Regions from separate parts of the Micromonospora sp. NPDC004704 genome, predicted to be linked through region 3. Evidence: riboswitches for the same ligand, from Rfam matches in the RefSeq annotation. Region 3 holds a riboswitch; each other region holds the start of a gene.

Region 1 (7,606 bases), on a different contig from region 3:
TGCGCCGGGCGCGGCTGCTGACCCGGCTCGACCCGCAGGCGCCGGACTTCACGATCGTGCTCGACCAGTCGGTGATCCTGCGCCCGGTCGGCAGTCCGGCCATCATGGCTGGTCAACTGCGTCGGGTGGCAGAGGCGAGCGAGCTGCCAAACGTGTCGATCAGGATCGTGCCGTTCGAGGCCGGTCTGCATGGTGGTGTGATCTCCACCGGCGCGTTCACCATCCTGGACTTCGCCCGCCGCCAGGAACCGACCACCGTCTACGTGGAAGGTTTCACCGGCGCACTATTCCTCGACAAGCCGACCGAAGCGGATCGATACACTTGGGCATTCGATGATCTACTGTCGGCATCCTTGGACGAGGCCGCTACCCGGGACCTCCTTCTCGGCACCGCGAAGGGATACGAGTCATGAGTAATCTGGTCGGTGCCCGGTGGCGTAAGAGCAGCCGCTCCAACAGCCAGGGCGACTGCGTTGAGGTGGCGGACAACCTGGTGGGGGTTGTCGGGGTGCGTGACTCGAAGGACGTGGCTGGGCCGGTGCTAATGGTGGAGCCGGCGGGCTGGGTGGCGTTCGTTGCCGGTGCGAAGTCCGGTGCGTTCCGGCGCTGAGGGTGGGCGATGGTGATCCACGCGCGCTGAGCTGTTCTGCGGGTGGTCGGGAGAACGGCTCAGAGCGCAACGATCATCGTTTGACTGCCGTATGCCGCGCCAACTGACATGCTTCGACGTCTCGGCAGGGAGTGAGTCGTGATCGATCTTTCGGATGCCCGTTGGCGCAAGAGCAGCCGTTCAAACGACCAAGGTCAGTGTGTTGAGGTGGCGGACAACCTGGTGGGCGTAGTTGGGGTGCGTGATTCGAAGGATCTGGCTGGGCCGGTGCTGGTGGTGGAGCCGGCGGGTTGGGTGGCGTTCGTCGCCGGTGCGAAGTCCGGTGCTTTCCGGCGCTGAGGGTGGGTGACGATGATCCACGCGCGCTGAGCTGTTCTGTGAGTGGTCATGAGAACAGCTCAGCGCGCAATGATCATGGTTGCCCGTACGCGTGCTGCTGCCGCCTGCTGGGGAACTTGCAGCTCCGGATCCTCGACGTACGTCTTGTAGTGGGCTCAGGTGCCCTTGTGTCGGGACGCGTCTCTGGACAGTGGAAGTTTGCCGACAAACCCACGTTTAGCTGTGACAGGCAAACCGGGGGTTTGAGTGAAACTTTGCCAATCCGCTGTGAAAGGCCCTGCACAGCGCAGGCGGTCTCAGGATTGTGCCGGGCCGGTGGAGCCCGCGTCCGAGTTGATCGTGCCGGGGTCGGTGGGGTCCGGGGCGCTGCGGATTCGGCTGACGAGTTGTTCCAGGGCGGCGACCTCTGCCCGTAGGGCGGCCCGCCCCTGCCGGGTGAGCCGGAGCCAGGTACAGGGGCGGCGCGCCTCGTAACCCTTAATCACCTGCAACAACTCGGCCTGTTCCAGGATCCGCAGGTGCCGGTTCAGGTTGCCGTCGGTGAGCCCGAGTTCGTCCCGCAGGGTGGCGAACTTGCACTCCTGGGTCGCGCTGAGCACGGTGAGGATGCCCAGGCGTACGCGTTGGTGGACGGTGTCGTCCAGCGCTAGCGACGGATGCGGCGCCTGCGGGTCACTCACCGGCATACCTCCGGGACCGCCGGGCGCGTACGGCGGCGAAGATGACCAGCGGCAGTGCCATCAGCACAAGATAGTGGCCCGGTCGGAGGGCCAGTTGGCCACCGAGCGCGTCCGGGTTGCCGTCGAGCAGCACGAACACCCAGGCCGGGAGGCGCCCCAGCGGGAAGGTCCCGCACAGCCAGCTTGCCAGCAGGATGATCCACACTCCGGTCGCCGCGAGGGTGCGACTGCGTTCGCCCCAGGCCAGCGCGAGTACGGCGAACGCGATCGGCACCAGCGGGGTCAGCAGTCCCTGCCACCAGAAGCCGGAGTCGGCGATCAGGTCGTCGGACGGCGGGCCCTTCGGCACCGCCGCGAGTATCGCGAGCAGCACCAGGACGCCCAGGGCGGTTCCCGCGAACGGCCACCAGGCCACCCGGAGCCCCAGTTGGCGGGAGCGCCACCGGTACCAGGCTGCGGTTGCCGCGATCAGCAGCGGCGTGCCGAGGAACCAGAACAGGTACGACGCGAGCGCGCTGCGCTGCTGGTCAGGCAGCCCGGCCCAGTACGGGTACTCGGCGGTGATCGCGTACGCCGGCTCGAACGGGTAGCGGTAGAGGGTGATGCTCAGCAGCAGCAGGGCCGCTACACCCGCTGCCGGTAGCCAGGCCCCGGCGTGGGTGCGGGCATGGGTGCGTCGGCGTAGTCGCCTCAGTTCGACCAGTGTCCGTTCGGCTTCCCCCGTGTCAACCGGGCCCATGGCCCCTCCTCAACTCTGCAACAGTGATTTACTCTGCAATGCAAAGTATGCGGGCGGGTCCCCAGTGGAGGCAAGGCCCGGAGAGGATCAGACGGAGGGACGCCAGCGGTCCTGGTGGATCGCGGCCGACAACGGGCGGCGTTGACGCCAGCCGTGTCGTTCCAGGTCGGGGGTCTGCTCGAAGTGGGTCACCGGGCCGAGGCAGAGCCAGGCGACCGGGCGGATGGTGGCGGGGATGCCGAGCAGCTCACGCAGGAACGGCTCCCGGTAGAACGACACCCAGCCGACCCCGAGCCGCTCGGCACTGGCGGCCAGCCACAGGTTCTGGATCGCCAGGCAGACCGAGTAGAGACCGGCGTCGGCGATCGCGTGCCGACCGAGCACGGCCGGTCCACCCCGCTCCGGGTCGTACGTGACCACGATCGACAGGGTCGACTCGCGTACGCCGTCGATTTTGATCCGGGCGAAACGTTCGGCGGCGTCGGCGTCCAGAGTGGACGCGAAGGTGTCCCGCTCGCGCTCCACGTGCCGGTGGAACTCCTGCCGCAGGTCCGGATCCCGGACCAGGACGAAGTCCCAGGGCTGGGACAGCCCCACACTCGGCGCGGCGTGCGCCGCCGTCAGGACGCGGTGCAGCACCTCGTCCGGGATCGGGGCACCGGTGAACTGGGCGCGTACGTCCCGGCGACGGTGGATGACGTCGTAGAGATCGGTGTCCAAGGCAGGCTCCCGCTGCGCTCGCGCCCCCACAGAGGGGCTGGTGACAGCGAGGCCGGTCTTCGACTTCCGGATCTGCGCTGGTCACCCGCCTTCCCAGCCCTTTTCAGGGCCAGTGGCTGCGTCTCGTACGCGTGGGTGGCAGCTCCCCGGTCACCGCGGCGGGCCCGTGCCGGAATCACACCGGCTTCCCGATTCTCCCCGCTCGCGCGGGGCACCTCGCAACAGTTCGTGCCGGTCCGAACCCTAGCGGGGACGGCTTCCGGATCCGAGCGCGGCGGGTTCGATCGTCACTCGGGTCACGTTCTCGTCGCCTTCCGCGAATGTTCGCGTTAATGGTCGGTCACCCCCCGTACGGTGGAGGTTCGGGAGGTGTGATGGCGACGGTAGCGGTGACCCGGCTGGTGCAGGCGTCCGCCGAGGAGTTGTGGCGGGTCTTCACCGACCTGCCCGGCCGATCCGACTGGCTCTCCACGATCAGCGGGATCGAGGTGCTCACCCCCGGTCCGACGCGGGTCGGCACGGTCTGGCGGGAGAGTCACCATCTGCCGGACGGCACCGAGTTGCTGGAGGAGTTCCGGGTGGAGGAGTTCAGCCCACCGCACCGGCTCACTGTCAGCTCGTCCGGCGTAGGCGTCGACTACCGGACCGCGTACACCTTCACTCCGGTGCAGGGACGGCGTCGGCGGCGGCGCGGTGGCTGGACCGCGGTCAGCGTGGTGCAGGAGGGCGCGGTCACGGCACCGTACGCGCGCCTGCTCGCGCTGGTGTTCGGCGGACTTGCCGCCCGTACCGTCGAGGGCGCGTTGCGTCGTGACCTCGCCGACCTGGCCGCCGTGGTCACCTCAACCAATCATGATCATCGCGGTGACCCGGCTGCTGCCGCCTGACCTGCCAGCCGCACGTCGGGGCTGTCTCGGTAGGGTGCCCAGCGGAGGTACTGGATGCGATCGCGGGGCCGCGTGTGGGGCCGGCGCCGGCCGGCAGTGGTCGCGCTGGTGGCGGTGCTGGTCGTCGCGGCGGCAGCCGTGGTCACCTTCCGCGTGCTCGCCCCCGCCGAGGTGCTCACCCCCGCCCGCGCCGACTATCCGGCCCCGGTGCGGGCGGCGACCGGGGTGGTCGGCACGCTCGCGTCCGCCCCGCTGATCGTGGACGGCCGGCTGCGGGTCTACGCCACCACCCGCCAGATCCGCGCCGACGAGCCGGTCGACGCCCGGACCCGGCGCACGCCGTACTGGTCCTACCGGCGCTGGCCGGCCGAGCTGATCGGCATCGTGGCCAGCGGGACCACCGTGGTCAGCCGCTGGTCGGACGGCGACCTGGTCGCGCTGGACGCCCGTACCGGCCGGATCCGGTGGCGGGCCGACGGGCCACCACCCGGACACGGGTACGACGGGCGCCGCACCGGGGCCAGCACCGTCTACACCCCCGCCGGACTGATCCCGGCCACCGGCAGCGGCGGGCGCGCCGTACTGGTGGTGATCGGCGGGTCCGGGCTGCGCGGTCTGGACCTGGGTGACGGGCACGAGTTGTGGCGGGTCGACATCGACGGCTCCTGCCGGGCCGGGGCGCTCACCACCACCGCCGGTCAACTCGTCACCGTCGACGCCTGCGCGTCGCCCCAGGTGGCGGAGTTCCACGACGTGGAGACCGGTCGGCTGGTGAACCGGTGGCGGCCGGAGGACGCCGGTCCGGAGTTGACGGTGGTGCCGGTCGGCTGCGGCAACGGCGGCTCGAACTGTCCGGCGCTGCGGACCACCAGTGCCGGCAACAGCCGAGGTTGGCTGGTGGACCGGGGCGAGCCGACCCCGATGCCGCTGCTCGATCCGACCGAGGTGGTGCTCGAAGGAGACGTGGCGCTCACCCCGAGCGGGAACGAACTGGTGGCCCGCTCGGTCCGGGAAGGGACCGAGTTGTGGCGGCGTACCGGGCCGGGGCCGATGCGGATCGTCGCCGTACAGCCGGGGCTGGTGCACCTGCTCACCGACGGGCACGAGTTGATCACTCTGAACTCGACCACCGGGGCGCAGCGGTCGAGTTTCCCGCTTGTCGCCGGTGACGAGGTCGTGCCCTGGCGGCCCGGTTTCGCGTACGCGGCGGACGGGTTCGTCGCGGTGGAGCGGCTGGCGCAGGCGGCGCCCCCGGACGCGGCCGACGCGCAGTTCTACGCGGCGCCGCAGCCGGTGATCCTGGCCGCCAGTTGATTCGCGCCGGCGGCCAGGGGTCTCCGGTCGGGCTAGACCGACACCTCGGCCCGACGGCGTCGGGAACGGCGGATCAGGAACACCAGTACGGCGATCAGGATCAGGCCCGCCAGTGACCCGGCGGCCAGGACCCACGGCGAGTCAAAGCGGCTCAGGGGCGAACTCGGCTTGCCGACCTTGCCCGGATCCGGGAAGGTGATCCTTCCGGAAGTACTCTCCTTGACCAGGCCGCTTTCCAGGTTGATGTCGATCTGCCAGGGTCCGTTGGGAATCTCTCGGGGGAAGGCCGCGAGTACGGTTCCGGACTCGCCCGGTGCCAGAGTGGTGCCCGCGACCACGTCGAACGGGCCGGCTCGCATGCCGGCGGGGCCGTCGGAGAGGGTGACCGAGCCGGTCAGGTCCAGCGCGCGTTCACCGGTGTTCTTCACGGCCATGCGTACCGAGGGCACGCCGAGGGTGTCCCGCGCCGGGACCAGATCACCGATGCTGAAACTGGACGGGGCCTCGCCGCCGATCCCGATGTCGAGATAGGTCCGGACACCCACCCTGTGGATCTTGTTGACGTTCGCCCCGGGATCGGTCGCCGAGGAGATCGAGGCCCAGATCACCGCGTACCGTTCGCCCTTCGACGCCGCCGGCGGCACGGTGATGGTGGCCCGGAACCGGGCGTCCTCACCGGGGTCCAGCTCCACCGCTTCGCGGTCCAGCGAGATCCAGGAGGACAGTTCGTTGGCGGTGCGTCCCTCCCCGAACTGGAACCGGGACACCGACACGGACGCCGCCGCCGGGTAGAGATCGATCTCCTGCCGTTCGTCGGTGTTGTTCGCCACCAGCATCTGTCGATGGATGACCGTGCCGGGCGGCAGGTGGTCCACGATGTAGCGCCGGGCGCGTGGATCCGCGCGGCGGTCGGCGGGCCCCTCCAGCAACTGGATGCCGATTCTTTCCAGATCGGGGTCCGGCTCAGCCGCGCTGGCCTGGGCGGGAAGGCCCAGGCCAGCGAGGCAGAGCAGGGCCAGGGACACGTGCTGTGCCGACCGGCTCCGGCGGCTACGCCACCGAATGCGTCACCGTCCCGGTGTAGGTACCGGCCTGGCTGTCCAGCGGTGCGTGGACGATCAGGGTCGGGTTCCAGGTGGCGGTGTTGTTACCGGTACCGCCGACGTGGCTGAACGCGATCAGCGGCGCGACGTTGTCCAGTGGTTCCGCGAGGAGGGCGGTGGCCTGGCCGGGAGTGAACGTGCCGTCGCCCGTGGTCGCCGTGGCCGGGCCCGACCAGTAGTCGACCTCGGAGGCCAGGATCGTCTCGGAGGCGGTGGCTCCGCCGGTGGTGAAGTCGGTCGAGGTCACGGTGACCTCCCAGGACGCGTCGGCCGAGGCGCGGGAGTCGGTGACGGTGACCGGGCCGATCGGGCCGGTGATGTCGGTGTCGGGCGCACCGCCGCCGAGGTCCGCGGCGGCGGGCGCGACGATGTCCAGGGTGCCGGCTTCGATGTCGAAGGTGACCACGGTGTCAGCCTCGGGTGCCGCAGCAGCAGGTGCTGCGGCGAGCCCTACGGCCGCGATGGCAGCGGTGCCGACGAGAAGAATTTTGCCAATGCGCACGGCTCTTGCCTCAGCTTCCATGAAGTGTCGATTCGGTCGTGGGGCCCAGGTGAGGCGCCACGCGACACTTCGAAAACATAAGCCAGATCGCGCTCTTATACTCCTAAAACGGACCAAATGGAAGAACCGCTGCCTGAGGCTCAGAGGGCCGTTTCGGCCACCGCGAGGAAGGCGTCGTTTTCGGTCGGCGTACCGATGGTGACCCGTACGCCCTCGCCGGGGAACGGGCGGACGATCACGCCCCGGGACTCGCAGGCGCGGGCGAACTCCACCGCCCGGTCACCCTGCCCCGGCGCCCCGGACAGCGGCAGCCAGACGAAGTTCGCCTGGCTCTCCGGCACCTCCGGCAGCAGCTTGCGCAGCGACTCGGTCACCCGGTCCCGCTCGGCCACCACCAGCGCGCAGCGGCGGCGTACCTCCTCGGCCTGTGCGAGCGCGGCGAGCGCCCCGGCCTGGGCGACGATGCTGCTGGAGAACGGGGTGACCACCTTGCGGACCGCGGCGGCCACCTCCGGGTGCGCGACCAGGAAACCGATCCGCAGCCCGGCCAGGCCCCACGCCTTGGACAGCGTCCGCAGGATCACCACGTTCGGCCGGTCGCCGTACGTGACCAGCGCGTCCGGGACGTCCGGATCGGTGACGAACTCCCGGTACGCCTCGTCGAACACCACCAGGACGTCGTCCGGAACCGCGTCCAGGAACCGGTCCAGCT
Region 2 (7,606 bases), on a different contig from region 3:
CCGCAGGTAGTAGGTGGTCTTCAGCCCCGACTTCCAGGCGTACAGGTACATCGAGGAGAGCTTGCCGATGTTCGGTGCGCTCATGAACAGGTTCAGCGACTGGCTCTGGTCGATGTACGGGGAACGGGCGGCGGCCAGGTCGATCAACGCCCGTTGGGGCAGCTCCCACGCGGTCCGGAACAGCTCCCGTACGTCCGCCGGCAGCGACTCGATGCCCTGGACCGAACCCTCCGCCCGCCGGATCTCGGTACGGACCTGCTCGGTCCACCGGCCGAGCGCCTTGAGCTCCCGTACCAGGGCGGTGTTGATCTGCAGGAACTCCCCGGACAGGGTCTCCCGCTTGAACAGGTTGGACACCTGCGGCTCGATGCACTCATAACAGCCGGCGATGGAGGCGATGGTCGCCGTCGGTGCGATCGCGACCAGCAGCGAGTTGCGCAGACCGTGTGCCGCGATCCGCTGCCGTACCGCGTCCCAGCGCTGCTCCTGCGTCGGGGTCACGCCCCACAGGTCGGGCTGGAGCTGACCACGGGCCGCCCGGGTCTGCGCGTACGCCGGATGCGGGCCGAACTGTTCGGCCAGGTCGGCGGAGGTTTCCAGGGCGGTCAGGTAGATCTCCTCGGAGATCCTGGTGGACAGCTCCAACGCCGGCGCGGAGTCGAACGGCATCCGGAGCGCGAAGAAGGCGTCCTGCAGGCCCATCAGGCCGAGCCCGACCGGGCGCCAGCGGGGGTTGCTCGCCGCCGCCTCGACGCTCGGGTAGTAGTTGATGTCGATCACCCGGTCGAGGAAGAGCACGGCCGTACGTACCGTCTCGCGCAGTCGCTCCCAGTTGATGTCGTCGCCCGCGACGTGCGCGGCCAGGTTGATCGAGCCGAGGTTGCAGACCGCCGTCTCGCCGTCGCTGGAGACCTCGACGATCTCGGTGCAGAGGTTCGACAGGTGTACCACGTTGCCGGGCTCGGCGGTCTGGTTGCAAAGCCGGTTCGACGGGTCCTTGAACGTCATCCACCCGTTGCCGGTCTGGGCCAGGGTCCGCATCATCCGCCCGTACAGGTCACGGGCCCTGACCTGGCGGACGAACCGGCCGGCGGCCTCGGCGGACCGGTAGGCGGCGTCGAACTCGTCGCCCCACAGGTCGGGCAGCTCGGGCACCTCGGCCGGGTCGAACAGCGACCAGGTCTCGTCGGCCTCGACCCGGCGCATGAACTCGTCCGGGATCCAGTTGGCCAGGTTGAGGTTGTGCGTACGCCGGGCGTCCTCACCGGTGTTGTCCCGCAGCTCGAGGAACTCCTCGATGTCCGGGTGCCACGGTTCCAGATAGACACAGGCCGCGCCCTTGCGCCTGCCTCCCTGGTTGACCGCCGCCACGCTCGCGTCCAGCGTCCGCAGCCACGGCACGATCCCGTTCGACAGCCCGTTCGTGCCACGGATCAGCGCACCCCGGGAACGCACCCGCGACCAGGCGATCCCGATCCCGCCGGCGAACTTCGACAGCTTCGCCACCTGGGCGTACCGGTCGTAGATCGAGTCGAGTTCGTCGCGGGGCGAGTCGACCAGGAAACAGGACGACATCTGGGTGTGCGCGGTGCCGGAGTTGAACAGCGTCGGGGAACTCGGCAGGTAGGCGAGAGACGACATCAACCGGTAGAACCCGATCGCCTCACCCGGCGTACGGGACAGGCCGCAGGCGACCCGCAGCAGCCAGTACTGCGGTGTCTCCAGCACCAGCCGGCCGGTCGGGTGCCGTAGCAGGTAACGGTCGTGGACCGTACGCAGCCCGAAGTACTCGAAACGCAGGTCGGCGGTGGGGTCGATGGCATCGTCGAGCTTGCGGGCGTTGATCGCGACGAACTGCGCCGTGTCGTCGCCGATCAGCCCGAGTTCGTGGCCGAGGCGGATCGCCTGGCTGAACGACGCGATGCCCTGGCCGCGTACCTCCTTGTCGACGTATCCGGCCAGGAGTCGGGCCGCGAGCCGGGAGTACTGGGGTTCCTCGCCGATCATCTCGGCGGCGGTCTGGATCGACAACCGGACCAGTTCGGCCGTGGTCGCCCCGTCGTAGAGTCCGCTGATCGTCCGGGTCGCCACCCGCAGCGGGTCGATGTCGTCGAGGTCGTCCGCCCATCGCTCCACCGCCCGGACGATCTTGTTCACGTCGACCGGCTCGAGCGCCGTTGCGCTTGCGCACCTGCATCTGCGTACGCCGCTGTCCCGGCGCGGGCGGATCGCCGTCCGCCGTCGTGCCGTCCGGCACCAACTCTGTGACCGTCACCTGTCGCTCCTCGTGCTCGTCGCCGACGAGGTCCGGAGTGCGCGCAGGCAGGCAGGGACGCACGCGAGGGCGCGCGTCTGTGCCGTCGGCCGTCCCGCGCGGCCTCGGACCGCCGCGCACGGATGGCCCGGCGCGGCGCGGCTGGCAGGTCTTCGGACTCATGGGCGCGGTCACGGGAACCCGTGACCCCCTACTGACCGTCGCTTCCCAGGCCACCCGGCAGAGGCCGGTTGTCTCCCAGTGCTGTGTGACGGTTGTCGTTCCCACTCACCGCTGCGGGGCAGTCCCGGACTTCCACCGGGTTCCCTCTTGCCTCAGCCGGGTTGGATGCCCGGCTGAACCAGTCGCGCCACAGACTATATATGGGGGAGGGCTGGACACCGAACACCAGATGTCGTGTCGGTGTGTTGGTAAGTGCGGACCCGGTAGCGTCCATCGAGGTTGGTCGCCCGGACTCCGCGTACGCCCACCGCACCGTCCGTAATGGTCCCTGCCGGCACGTCGCGGCCCGGGCAGTGGACCCCGGCGTACGTCACTGAGCGCTACCGGTCAGAGAGGGAAGGGGACGCCGGTGAGGCGTTCGCTGTCGGCCCACAGCCGCCTGCCCTCGGCCGGGTCGTCGGCGCCGCGCGGCAGGGCGACCGGTTTCGGCGTGCCGGCGGTCTGGTTGCGGGAGGCGGGGCCGATGAACGCGCCGGCGTGGACGTCGGGGCTGGTCGCGGCGTAGAGGCTGGGCCACGCGGCGCCCTCCGGCGAGCCCATCAGGAACCTCTCCATCACCCCGCTGAGCGCCCGGAGGAGCGCACCTCGGGTGTGCTGTTGGAGGTTGGTCATGGCGGCGCCGGGGTGGATCACCACGGGGGTGATGGTCGTCCCGGCGAGGCGGCGGGCGAGTTCCCGGGTGAAGACGACGTTGGCGCGCTTGGACTTCGCGTACGCGGCCATCGGGCGGTAGCGTTCCTCGCTCATCAGGTCGGTCAGTGCCCCGCTGCGCCAGGTCGCGGCGATCGCGCTGACCGTCACGATCCGGGCCGCGGGGGAGCGCTGTAGGGCGGGCAGGACCTGGGCGGTGAGCGCGAAGTGGCCGAGGTGGTTGGTGCCGAAGGTCAGCTCGAACCCGTTCGTGGTCGTCCGGCGTTCCGGGATGTTCATCACCCCGGCGTTGTTGACCAGCAGGTCGAGGGTCTCGGTCGCGGTGACCCGCTCGGCCGCCTCCCTGACCGAGGCCAGGTCACCCAGATCCAGGACCAGGGTTTCCAGGTCCGCCTGCGGCAGTTCGGCGCGCAGCGTACGGACCGCGTCGTCGAGCCGTGCCCGGCTCCGCCCGGCCAGGATCACCCGTGCCCCGTGCCGGGCGAGGACCCGTGCCGTTTCCAGCCCGATTCCGCTGTTCGCGCCCGTGATGAGGGCGGTACGCCCGGTCTGGTCGGGGATCGCCTCGGGAGTCCAGTGATCGTGGTTCGGCATCGCGCTCCTCCTTCGTAGTGAACATTCATTCAGTAAGGCGACGATATCCACGGTCGAGGCGGCTTGTCAAATGAATGTTCAGTAGGCAAGCTGGGAGCATGAGTACCCGTGACCCGGAGACCAAACGTCAGCGCCTGCTGGAGGCGGCCCTGTCGGAGTTCGCCGCGTACGGCCTGGCCGGGGCGCGGGTCGACCGGCTCGCCAAGCGGGCGGGGATCAGCGCCGGCCTCGTCTACTCGTTCTACGAGAACAAGGAGGGCCTGTTCGAGGCGGTTTTCGACGCGATCGTCGAGCAGGTGGTCGCGGGGGTCCCGATGGACGCCGACGACCTGGGCGAGTACGCCGCACGCCTCTACGACGGCGGGCTGGCCCACCCCGAGGTGATGCGGTTCGTGGCCTGGTACGAGCTGGAGCGCGGCGACTCGGCCGGCCGGCGGGCGTCCACCTCCGCCGCGATGAAGCAGAAGGTCGACGCGGTGGCGGACGCCCAGCGTCGGGGCGTCGTCACCGACCGGTTCACCGCCGGGCAGATCCTGGCCCTGGTGCAGAACCTCGCCAACATGTGGCAGATGCAGGGCGCCGACTTCCTGGAGCTCGTACCCGAGCAGACCCGGCGTACGACGATCGTGGACGCCGTACGCCGTTTGGTCGCTCCCGCCCGCTGACGGCTCCCGGCGGGCTCGCAGGACCGTTCGTCACCGGATTCCGGGATCGGTTGCCCTCGCCCTGTGGTACGACTGGCTGCGACGACGGATCGGTACGGGGCCGGTTGTCGCCCGAACCGGCAGCCCGGAGGCGGGCGGAAGCGTGGGAACGGGCGGCGCATGACAACGGGTAGAGGCTCCACGCTGATCCGCGACCCGAGCCAACCGCAGCGGGCCACCTACGTGGAGCTCTTCTACGACCTGGTTTTCGTCTTCACCCTCGCCCGGCTCGCCGAGGCGCTGATCGAGGACCTGCACCCGCTCGGTGCGTACGAGGCACTGATCCTCCTGCTCGCGACCTGGTGGGTGTGGTCGTACACCAACCTGGCCACGGACACGCTGGACTCGCAGCGGCCCGCCGTCCAGTTGCTGGTCATCGCGATCATGTTCGGCAGCCTGGTGATGTCGACCGCGATACCCGACGCGTTCGACGGTCGGGGACCGCTCTTCGCCTCCGCGTACGTCGGGATCCACCTCGGCCGCAGCGTGGTGCTCGCGTTCATCCTGCGCCACCACCGGCTGCGCAACCGGCCGCTGCGCGGCATCTTCTGGTTCGGCGTCTCCGGCGTGCTCTGGTTCGTCGGCGCCTTCGTCACCGGCGGGCTGCGGGTGCTGTTCTGGACGGTGGCGCTCGCCGTGGACTACCTCGTGCCGGTGTTGCGCTGGCCCACGCCGAAGCTGGGCCGGTCACCGGCCTGGGAGTGGAACATGGCCGGGGAGCACCTCGCCGAGCGGTACCGGCAGTTCATGATCATCGCGCTCGGCGAGACCATCGTGATCACCGCCCGGACCTTCCGGAGCAGTGACTACGGGTCCCAGCGCGTCTTCGCCTTCGTCACCGCGTTCGCCACCACGGTCCTGCTCTGGTGGATCTACTTCTACCGGACGAGGGAGAAGCTCGGCAGTGCCATCACCGGCTCGGCCGACCCGGGCCGGGAGACAAAGTGGGCCGGGTACGCACACCTGGTCATGGTGGCCGGCGTCGTACTCACCACGGTCGGCGACGAGTTGATCATCAGGCACCCGTACGGCCCGATGGAGGGGAGCTGGGTCGCGGTCATCATCGGCGGCCCGGTGCTGTTCCTCGTCGGTCGCACCATGTTGGGGCACGAGGTCTTCGTGCACGTGGCCCACCCCTGGCTGGTCGGCCTCGTGGTCCTGGTCGCCATGGCGCCGGCGATGATCTTCCTGGCCCCGGTCGCCGTTGCCGGCACGGTGGTGGCGGTGCTGTTCGGGATCGTGCTCACCGACGCCCTCAGCGTCCGGGAGCGGCGGAGCTGACGGGCGAGCGGGCGGACGGGCGCGGCGGCTGCCGCGCGGCGTACGGCTGGTCCCGGGTCATACTCAGCCAGGCCACGGTCGGACCGGTACGGGTTCCTGACCGTTCGACGCGTCGCGTACGAGGCTCCGCGCGTCGGTGCGGCTGATGCTGGTGGCCCGGAGCAGGTCGACGACGGCACTGCGGATCTGCGCGACCACCACGGTGCCCGACAGGTCGACCCCCTCGGCCCTGGCCCGGCCCGCGTCGCTGACCGCCCGCAGGGCCGCCCGACGCGCCTCCCGTGGCTCCCAGCCCCGGGTGAACTCGTAGTTCAGCAGGCGGATGGCCTCGCTGAGGTTCTTAACCGCCGGTGGCAGGCTGGCCGGAACCGGCTCGTTGTCCTCGATCAGCACCACGGCTCGCCGGATCAGTCCGCGGCTGTTCCACACGGCGCGGTCCATCTGCTCGACCCCGACCTGGAACTGCGACAGGGCACGGCGTCGATGCCATCGCGCGGGTGCCAGGTCGACCACCTCCTTCGCACCCGCCAGGGCGTCGCGCAGCCGCTCCAGGTCGGTCCCGATCTCCCGGAGCCGGTCCAGTGCCGCCTCGGCGCGACCGGCATCCCGTTGCGCCAGCGCCTGGGCGGTGCGGGACAACTGCTCGGCGAGCTCGTCCAGGGCCGGATGGGCGGCCCGTTCGACCAAACGCAGGGGACTGATCGGCAGGAGCACCACCACGACGATCAGCCCGACCGCGCCGCCGATGACCGCGTCGAGGAACCGGGGCCCCTCCAAATTCGGCGATGACGGGGTCAGGGCGGCGATGAAAACGGCCGTACCACCGGCCTGGCTGACCACGGTCCCGCGTCCGCTGATCACGATCGCGGTGATGATCGCGAGCGTCACCGTGAGCCCGATCTGCCACGGCCCGGTGCCGACCGCGGCGATCAACCCGTCACCGATGGCGATGCCCACCGCCACCCCGAGAATCAGCTCGACGGATCGCCCCAGGCGCTGCCCGATGGAGGAGGCGATGGTGCCGACCGCCGCGGCCGGAGCGAAGATCGGCGCCGGGTCACCCATCAGTTCGTGGGCCACCAACCACGACAGGGCCGCCGCGACGCCGGCCTGGACGGCCAGGATCAGCTTGGTCTGGAGCTGACGGTACCGGTCCCGTCCGGTCGACTCGCCCCGCCGTCGTAGCTCGTCGAGCGCCCGATCGAGCCGCTCGCCCTCGGCGTCGAGGGGCGGCTTCAGCCTCGGCCCGAGGCTCCGCCTCCACCAACTGGCGACCACCGGCCTGCCTACCCCGCTGCGGGGCGGCGAACCGTCGACCAACCGATACCACGCGTTCGCGTGGGGTGGTGGGCGTCGCCGTCAGCGGCCCTGGAGGGCCTTCACGTTGTCGCCGAACGTCCAGTTCCTCGCGCCGTCCCAGTTGATGGACCAGGTCATCAGCCCCTTGAGGCTGCCCTGGTAGCTGTTCCAGGCCTGCGACACCAGCGCGGGGGACATGTGGCCACCGCCGGCGCCCGGTTGGGCGGGCAGTCCGGGCACCTGCTTGTCGTACGGGACCCGGATGGTGGTGCCCTGAATGACCAGTCCGGTGTTCAGGCAGTTGGTCTGCGCGGTGAAGCCCTGGACCGTACCGGCGGCGTAGGAGTCACCGGAGCAGCCGTACATGCTCCCGTTGTAGTACTGCATGTTCAGCCACCACAGCCGGCCGTTGTCGGCGTACTTCTTCACGATCGGCAGGTACGCACCCCAGATCGACCCGTACGTGACGCTGCCCCCGGTGACGTACGCCGTCTCGGGCGCCATCGTGAGACCGAAGTTGGACGGCATCTGGGCGAGCACCCCGTCGATGATGCGGATGAGGTTCGCCTGCGAGGTGGAG
Region 3 (7,606 bases):
GTCGACGGGGTGACCGTACTCGCCATCGGCGGGGCCTGATGGTCACCGTACGGCGCCGGTAGGCGGCACCGGTGCGGGTGCTGATGACAACCTGGGGCTGGCGGTCGCACTTCTTTCCGCTGGTCCCGCTCGGCTGGGCGTTGCAGGCCGCGGGTCACGAGGTCCGGGTCGCCAGCCGGCCCGGACTGGTCGACGCGATCACCACGGCCGGGCTGACCGCCGTACCGGTCGGGGTGGATCTCGACTTCGCGGCGGTGTTCAGCGGGCAGATCGGCCGGGTCGCCGCACGGTCCGCCGGCCCCGCCCCGACCGGCGTCGGGATGAAGCCGGAGATCACCCCGGACGGCGGGGTGGTCCGGTACGCCGACGCGATGCTGGACGACCTGGTGGCCTTCGGTCGGGTGTTCCAGCCGGATCTGGTGGTGTACGAGCCGTTCAACCTCGCCGGGGCGATCGCCGCGACGGCGCTCGGCGTACCGGGGGTGCGGCATCTGTGGGGGCCGGACTCCGGCAGCGAACTCGACCTCGACCCGGAGACGGTGATCGGGCCGTTGGCCGGCCGGCTCGGCGTGGAGGTCGACCGGGTCGACCTCGACGGCGCCCTGACGATCGACCCGTGTCCTGCCCCGATGCAGGTGCCGTTGGGGGTGTCGAGCCAGCCCTCCCGGTTCGTCCCCTACAACGGGGTCTCCACGGTCCCGGACTGGTTGTGGGCGACCGACGCGGTCGGCGGGCGCAGTCGGGACCGGGTCTGTGTCACCTGGGGAACGATGATGGCCGGCGCCGAGCTGACCGGGTTCTTCGGTGCGCCGCAGGTGGTGGAGGCGATCGCCGCGCTGGACGTGGAGGTGGTGGTCGCGCTCGACGCCGCCCAGCACGACCGGCTCGGCGAGCTGCCGCCGAACGTACGTCTGGCCGCCGCGCCGCTGGCCCTGCACCTGGTCCTGCCGACCTGCCGGGCGCTGGTGCACCAGGGCGGCGCCGGGACCACCATGACCGCGGCGGCGGCCGGCGTACCCCAACTGGTCCTGCCCCAGGTCAGCGACCAGCACTTCAACGCCGGGCGGCTCGCCGTCACCGGTGCCGGCAGCTACCTCGCGGACGGGTCGGTGAGCGGCCCGGAGATCCGTGACCGGGTGGCCGACCTGCTGCGGGCCGATCACTGGGCCGAGGCGGCGGGGCGGTTGCGGGGCCGGATCGAGTCCCGCCCCACACCGGCCGACCTGGTCCCAGTGCTGCAACGACTCGCCGCCGACCGGCAACCGAGCAAGCAGGTGGTGAGCGCGCCGCCGTGAGCCGCTGGTGGCAGACCTTCGTACCCGCACCGTATCCGCAGCTCAACCCCAGGGCAGGTTACCGATGACCGACCAGCAGACGCCTATCCCGTACCCGTTCGCGGCACCGCCGACGATCTTCCACCCGTCCCCGCAGCTCGCCGAGCTGCGCGAGCACCGGCCGGTGGTGCCGGTGACCATGCCCGACGGCAGCCCGGCCTGGCTGGTGAGCCGGTACGCCGACGTCCGGCGGGTCCTCACCGACGCCCGGTTCAGCCGCGCCGCCGCCGTCGGGCCGGGTGGGCCGCCGAAGGAACTCGGCGTCCTGGAGACCGAGTCGCTGATCGGGATGGATCCGCCGGACCACACCCGGATGCGCCGGCTCGTCGCCCGCGCCTTCACCCCCCGCCGGGTCGAGCAACTGCGCCCGTGGGTGGCGAAACTGGTCGACGAACTGCTCGACACGGTCGAGGCGCAACCCCGTCCGGTCGACCTGGCCAGGCACTTCTCCACCCCGTTCCCGATCGCGGTGATCAGCGAGCTGCTCGGCGTACCGGAGCACCTGCGGTATCTCTGCAAGACCTGGTCGGACACCATGATGGGCGACTGGAGCAAGGACCCGGAGGGCACCCAGGCCGCGTTCGACAGCTTCGCCGAGATGATCGACGCCAAGCGTGCCGAGCCGGGCGACGACCTGATCACCGCCCTGATCAGCGCCAGCGACGACGAGGACAAGCTCACCGAACGGGAACTCGTCTCGGTCTGCGTCGGTGTGCTCATCGGTGGCCACGAAACCACCACCAACCAGATCAACATGTTCCTGCTGACCCTGCTGCACCACCCGGAGGAGTTCGCCCGGCTCCGCGCCGACCTGGACGCGATCCCGCAGGCGGTGGAGGAACTGACCCGGTTCATCCAGCTCGGTGAGACCGGCGTGATGCTGCCCCGGGTCACCATCGAAGAGGTCGAACTGAGCGGGGTGGTGCTGCCGGCCGGGTCGGCGGTGCTGCCGGCGTTCGTCGCGGCGAACCGGGACCCGGCCGCGTTCGCCGACGCCGACCAGCTCCGGCTGTCCCGCACCGAGAATCCGCATCTGGGCTTCGGCGGCGGCATCCACCACTGTCTCGGCGCGCAGCTCGCCCGGATGGAGTTGCAGGAGGCACTGGGCGGGCTGCTGCGCCGCTTCCCGAACCTGCGGATCGCGGTGCCGACCGACGAGTTGCGGTTCCGTCAGGGCATGGCCGTACGCACCCTGGAGACCCTGCCGATCACCTGGTAGCGAGGCTGGGCCCCTTGTCATTCACAAGGGGCCCGGCCCTGCTACTCGGAGCCGTCGTCCTCGAGGTCGCCCTCGGTCTGGACGTAGAGCTCGCGGAGGGCGTCGAGGGTGGCCTGCTCGGGGTGCTCCCAGAGGTGCCGGTCGGCCGCTTCGAGCAGCCGCTCGGTGATGCCGTGCAGTGCCCACGGGTTCGACTCGGTGAGGAACTTCTGGTTCTCCGGGTCGAGCACGTACGTCTCGGCCAGTTTCTCGTACATCCAGTCGGCGACCACACCCGCCGTGGCGTCGTACCCGAAGAGGTAGTCGACGGTCGCGGCCAGCTCGAACGCGCCCTTGTAGCCGTGCCGGCGCATCGCGGCCAGCCAACGCGGGTTGACCACCCGGGCGCGGAAGATCCGGGCGGTCTCCTCGCTCAACGTACGGGTACGCACCGCGTCCGGCCGGGTGCTGTCCCCGATGTAGGCCGCCGGTGCCTTCCCGGTGAGCGCCCGCACGGTGGCGATCATGCCCCCGTGGTACTGGAAGTAGTCGTCGGAGTCGGCGATGTCGTGTTCCCTGGTGTCGGTGTTCTTCACCGCCACCGCGATCCGCTTGTACGCCGTCTCCATGTCCCCGCGCGCGGGAACCCCGTCCACGCCCCGGCCGTAGGCGTAACCGCCCCAGACCGCGTACACCTCGGCGAGGTCGGCGTCGTCGCGCCAGTTCCGGCTGTCGATCAGCGGGAGCAGCCCGGCACCGTACGCGCCCGGCTTGGAGCCGAAGATCCGCATGGTGGACCTTCGCTCGTCACCGTGCTCGGCCCGGTCGGCGAGGGCGTGTGCGCGTACGTAGTTCGACTCGGCCGGCTCGTCCAAGCCGGCGACGAGGCGTACCGCGTCGTCGAGCAGGGCCACCACGTGCGGAAACGCGTCCCGGAAGAAGCCGCTGATCCGCATGGTGACGTCGATCCGGGGCCGGCCCAGTTCGGCCGGGTCGATCGGTTCCAGGCCGGTGACCCGACGGGACGCCTCGTCCCAGCGCGGCCGTACGCCGAGCAGCGCCAGGACCTCGGCGATGTCGTCACCGGCGGTACGCATGGCGCTGGTGCCCCACATGGACAGTCCGACCGAGCGCGGCCACTCGCCGTTGTCGGCCCGGTAGCGGGCGAGCAGCGAGTCCGCCATCGCCTGCCCGGTCTCCCAGGCCAGCCGGCTCGGCACCGCCTTCGGGTCGACGGAGTAGAAGTTGCGGCCGGTGGGCAGCACGTTGACCAGGCCGCGCAGCGGTGACCCGCTCGGGCCGGCGGCGACGTAACCGCCGTCGAGGGCGTGCAGTACCGCGGTCAGCTCGTCCGTGGTCCGGTCCAGCCGGGGCACGATCTCGGTGGCCGCGAACTCCAGCACCCGGACCACCGGTTCGTGGTCGGTCACCGAGTCGCCGAGCACCCGCTCGCACACCTCGGTGCCGACGCCGGGGGTCCAGTCCCGTTCCTCCATCGCCAGCACCAACGCGCGGGCGGTCTCCTCGATCCGGTCCACCTCGACCCGGCCGGCGGTGCCGTCCTCGGTCAGGCCGAGCGCTTCGCGCAGGCCGGGCAGGGCGGCGACCTGACCGGCCCACATCTGCCGGGCGCGGAGCATCGCGAGCACCAGGTCGACCCGGTTCTGCCCACTCGGCGCCACCCCGAGCACGTGCAGCCCGTCGCGGATCTGTACGTCCTTGACCTCGCAGAGCCAGCCGTCGACGTGCAGGATGAACTCGTCGAACTCGGCGTCGTGCGGCCGGTCCGACAGGCCGAGGTCGTGGTCGAGCTTGGCGGCCTGGATCAGGGTCCAGATCTGGGCCCGGATCGCCGGCAGCTTCGCCGGGTCCAGGGCGGCGATGTTGGCGTGCTCGTCGAGGAGCTGCTCCAGCCGGGCGATGTCGCCGTAGCTGTCGGCGCGGGCCATCGGCGGGATCAGGTGGTCGACCAGGGTGGCGTGCGCCCGCCGCTTGGCCTGGGTCCCCTCACCGGGGTCGTTGACCAGGAACGGGTAGATCAGGGGCAGGTCGCCGAGGGCGGCGTCGGACCCGCAGGCGGCGGACATGCCGAGCGTCTTGCCGGGCAGCCACTCCAGGTTGCCGTGCTTGCCGACGTGCACCATCGCGTGCGCGCCGAACTCGTCGGCCAGCCACCGGTACGCGGCCAGGTAGTGGTGGCTCGGCGGCAGGTCCGGGTCGTGGTAGATGGCGACCGGGTTCTCCCCGAAACCGCGCGGCGGTTGGACCATCACCACGGTGTTGCCGGACCGCAGCGCGGCGAGCACGATCTCGCCGTCGGGGTCGCGGGAGGTGTCGACGAACAGTTCACCGGGCGCCGGTCCCCAGTGCCGTTCCATGCCCTCGCGCAGCTCGGCGGGGAGGGTGTCGTACCAGGCCCGGTAGCGGCTGGCCGGGATCCGGATCGGGTTGGCTTCGAGCTGTTCCTCGGTGAGCCAGTTGAGATCCTGGCCACCGGCGGCGATCAGCGCGTGCACCAGGGCGTCACCGTCACCGGCGGTCACTCCGGGGAACGCGTCGGGTCCGTCGGCGGGGCCGATGTCGTACCCCTGGTCGCGCATGGCGCTGAGCAGCCGGACGACGCTGGCCGGGGTGTCGAGGCCGACGGCGTTGCCGATCCGGGCGTGCTTGGTCGGGTACGCCGACAGCATCAGGACGATCCGGCGGTCGGCCGGCGGGATGTGTCGCAGCGACCCGTGCCGGACCGCGATGCCGGCGACCCGGGCGGACCGTTCCGGGTCGGCCACGTAGACGGTCAGCCCGTCAGCGTCGATCTCCTTGAACGAGAACGGGACGGTGATGATCCGGCCGTCGAACTCGGGGATGGCGACCTGGGTGGCGGTGTCCAGCGGGGAGAGACCGTCGTCGTTGTCCGCCCAGACGGCGCGGCTGCTGGTCAGGCAGAGCCCCTGGAGGATCGGCACGTCGAGGGCGGCGAGCGCGCCGACGTCCCACGCCTCGTCGTCGCCACCGGCACCGGCGTCGGCCGGGCGGGTGCCACCGGCGGCGAGCACGGTCACGACCAGTGCGTCCGCCTCGCCGAGGGTCTCCAGCAGGGCCGCCTGGGGGCTGCGCAGCGAGGCGCAGTAGACCGGCAGCGGGCGACCACCGGCGTCCTCGATCGCGGTGCAGAGCGTCTCGACGAACGCGGTGTTGCCGGCGACGTGGTGGGCCCGGTAGTAGAGGACGCCGATCACCGGCCCGTCGCTGTTGCGGGCCGCGCGCTCCAGCCGCCCCCATTCGGGGGTCGGCACCGGCGGGGCGAAGCCGTACCCGGTGAGCAGGATCGTGTCGGAGAGGAACCGGTGCAGCTCGGTGAGGTTCGCCGGGCCGCCGTGCGCGAGGTAGGCGTGGGCTTCCGCGGCTACCCCGGCGGGCACGGTCGAGCGGCGCATCAGCTCCGCGTCCGGTGCCTGTTCACCACCGAGGAGTACGACCGGCAGCGCCCCGGCCAGCAGCGCGTCCAGCCCTTCCTCCCAGGCGCGGTAGCCGCCGAGGATGCGTACGACCACGAGGTCGACGCCGTCGAGCAGGGCGGGCAGGTCCTCGACCGAGGTACGGGCCGGGTTGGCCAACCGGAAGTCGGCGCCACTGGCCCGTCCGCTGAGCAGGTCGGTGTCCGAGGTGGAGAGGAGCAGGATCATCGGGCACCGCGCAGGGCGTGGCGTGACATGGTGGTTCCTCCCTCGGGGTCCGCGCCCCGGGTTCGTCGGTTGCGGCGAGGCGCGGACCTGTCGGGTCCGTGCCGTGCCGCGCGGTGACCCGGAGTCTCCTGGCTCCCGGATCGTCGCTCGCCCCGGTCTTCCCGCCCGTGTGGGCCGTGACCGTGTCGGGGTCCGCTCCCCGGTAACAGTGGCGGGACCGCGCCGGGATCACACCGGCTTCCTCCACCTGTCGCCGCGTTCAGCGGTTCTCACTCTCACGAGTCGGACCCCCGTTCGTCAAGCGGTACCCGACAGGGGTGCAGCTGCGCAGGCCGTAGTATCCGCCGGGTGTGGTCACCACGAGGGCGGTCGGCACCGGACGCCTGTCCGGGGACGAGACGCGTACATGCCGCCGCCGACGGCAACCTGGCCCGGGTACGGGTGCCCGGTGGGCGGCTGCACGCCGACCAGCTCGACGCGCTGGCCGCCGCCACGACCGACCTCGCCGACGGCGCCCTGGAGCTGACCTCACGCGGCAACGTGCAGCTCCGTGGCCTGCGGGCGGGTGCGGAGCGGGAGCTGGCCGCCCGGTTGTACGAGGCGGGGCTGCTGCCGTCGGAGAGCCACGAACGCGTACGCAACGTCATCGCTTCCGTACTCAGTGGTCGGGTGGGTGGGGGTCTGGTCGACGTCCGGGCACTGGTCGACGCGCTGGACGAGGGGCTCTGCGCCGATCCGGCGCTGGCCGGGCTGCCCGGTCGGTTCCTGTTCACCGTCGACGACGGTCGGGGGGACGTGACCGGGTTCGGGGCGGATGTGGGACTGCTCGCCGTACCCGGGGGTGCGGTGGCGGTGCTCCTGGCCGGCACCGACACGGGAGTACGGGTGAGCCCACCGGAGGCCGCCTCGACCGCCCTGCTCGCCGCCCGGTTGTTCCTCGCCGAGTCCACCGCGCAGCACAGCACCGCCTGGCGACTGGCTGAACTCGACCACGGCGTACCGAGGGTCACCGCCCGCCTGCGTGCGGCTCTCGACCCGGCGCTGCTCATGCCGCCCGGCGATCTGACAATCCCCGAGTCGCCGACGCGGGCACCGGTCGGGCCGGTGACCCAGGTCGACGGGCGGGTGGCGCTGGCGCTGGTGGTGCCGCTCGGCCGGCTCACCGGAGCCCAACTCGCCGCGCTCACGGCAGCCGCCGGTACGGGCAGCGACGAGATCAACATCACTCCGTGGCGGACCGTCGTGGTACCCGATCTGAGCACCGGCGAGGCTGAGCGCCGGCTGGCGACACTTGCCGCCGAGGGTCTGGTGGCGGATGCCACCGCCGGTTGGGTCGGGGTGACCGGCTGCGCCGGGCAGCCCGGCTGCGCGAAGGCGCTCGCGAACGTACG

What was found. Region 3 has a riboswitch for cobalamin ahead of cobN (cobaltochelatase subunit CobN). Riboswitches for the same ligand answer to the same signal wherever they lie in the genome.
Region 1: linked by a shared signal. The riboswitch ahead of bluB (5,6-dimethylbenzimidazole synthase) and the one ahead of cobN (cobaltochelatase subunit CobN) in region 3 are both predicted to bind cobalamin.
Region 2: linked by a shared signal. The riboswitch ahead of ACWEFB_RS31235 (ribonucleoside-diphosphate reductase subunit alpha) and the one ahead of cobN (cobaltochelatase subunit CobN) in region 3 are both predicted to bind cobalamin.

The regions. Positions count from the first base shown of each region.
Region 1 covers NZ_JBSGCD010000005.1:303,880-311,485, forward strand. Annotated here, with positions in the region: gene ACWEFB_RS09600 (helix-turn-helix domain-containing protein) at 1-413, shown strand, start outside; gene ACWEFB_RS09605 (DUF397 domain-containing protein) at 410-610, shown strand; gene ACWEFB_RS09610 (DUF397 domain-containing protein) at 749-949, shown strand; gene ACWEFB_RS09615 (winged helix-turn-helix domain-containing protein) at 1,246-1,629, opposite strand; gene ACWEFB_RS09620 (hypothetical protein) at 1,622-2,368, opposite strand; gene bluB (5,6-dimethylbenzimidazole synthase) at 2,456-3,088, opposite strand; cobalamin riboswitch at 3,122-3,319, opposite strand; gene ACWEFB_RS09630 (SRPBCC family protein) at 3,463-3,975, shown strand; gene ACWEFB_RS09635 (outer membrane protein assembly factor BamB family protein) at 4,030-5,289, shown strand; gene ACWEFB_RS09640 (hypothetical protein) at 5,322-6,314, opposite strand; gene ACWEFB_RS09645 (hypothetical protein) at 6,340-6,894, opposite strand; gene hisC (histidinol-phosphate transaminase) at 7,035-7,606, opposite strand, start outside.
Region 2 covers NZ_JBSGCD010000034.1:19,316-26,921, reverse strand. Annotated here, with positions in the region: partial or broken gene ACWEFB_RS31235 (ribonucleoside-diphosphate reductase subunit alpha) at 1-2,221, opposite strand, end outside; cobalamin riboswitch at 2,402-2,635, opposite strand; gene ACWEFB_RS31230 (oxidoreductase) at 2,825-3,742, opposite strand; gene ACWEFB_RS31225 (TetR family transcriptional regulator) at 3,841-4,407, shown strand; gene ACWEFB_RS31220 (low temperature requirement protein A) at 4,567-5,727, shown strand; gene ACWEFB_RS31215 (FUSC family protein) at 5,791-7,005, opposite strand; gene ACWEFB_RS31210 (glycosyl hydrolase family 18 protein) at 7,087-7,606, opposite strand, start outside.
Region 3 covers NZ_JBSGCD010000027.1:59,801-67,406, reverse strand. Annotated here, with positions in the region: gene ACWEFB_RS28715 (glycosyltransferase) at 1-39, shown strand, start outside; gene ACWEFB_RS28710 (nucleotide disphospho-sugar-binding domain-containing protein) at 84-1,295, shown strand; gene ACWEFB_RS28705 (cytochrome P450) at 1,360-2,553, shown strand; gene cobN (cobaltochelatase subunit CobN) at 2,595-6,215, opposite strand; cobalamin riboswitch at 6,338-6,458, opposite strand; gene cobG (precorrin-3B synthase) at 6,564-7,606, shown strand, end outside.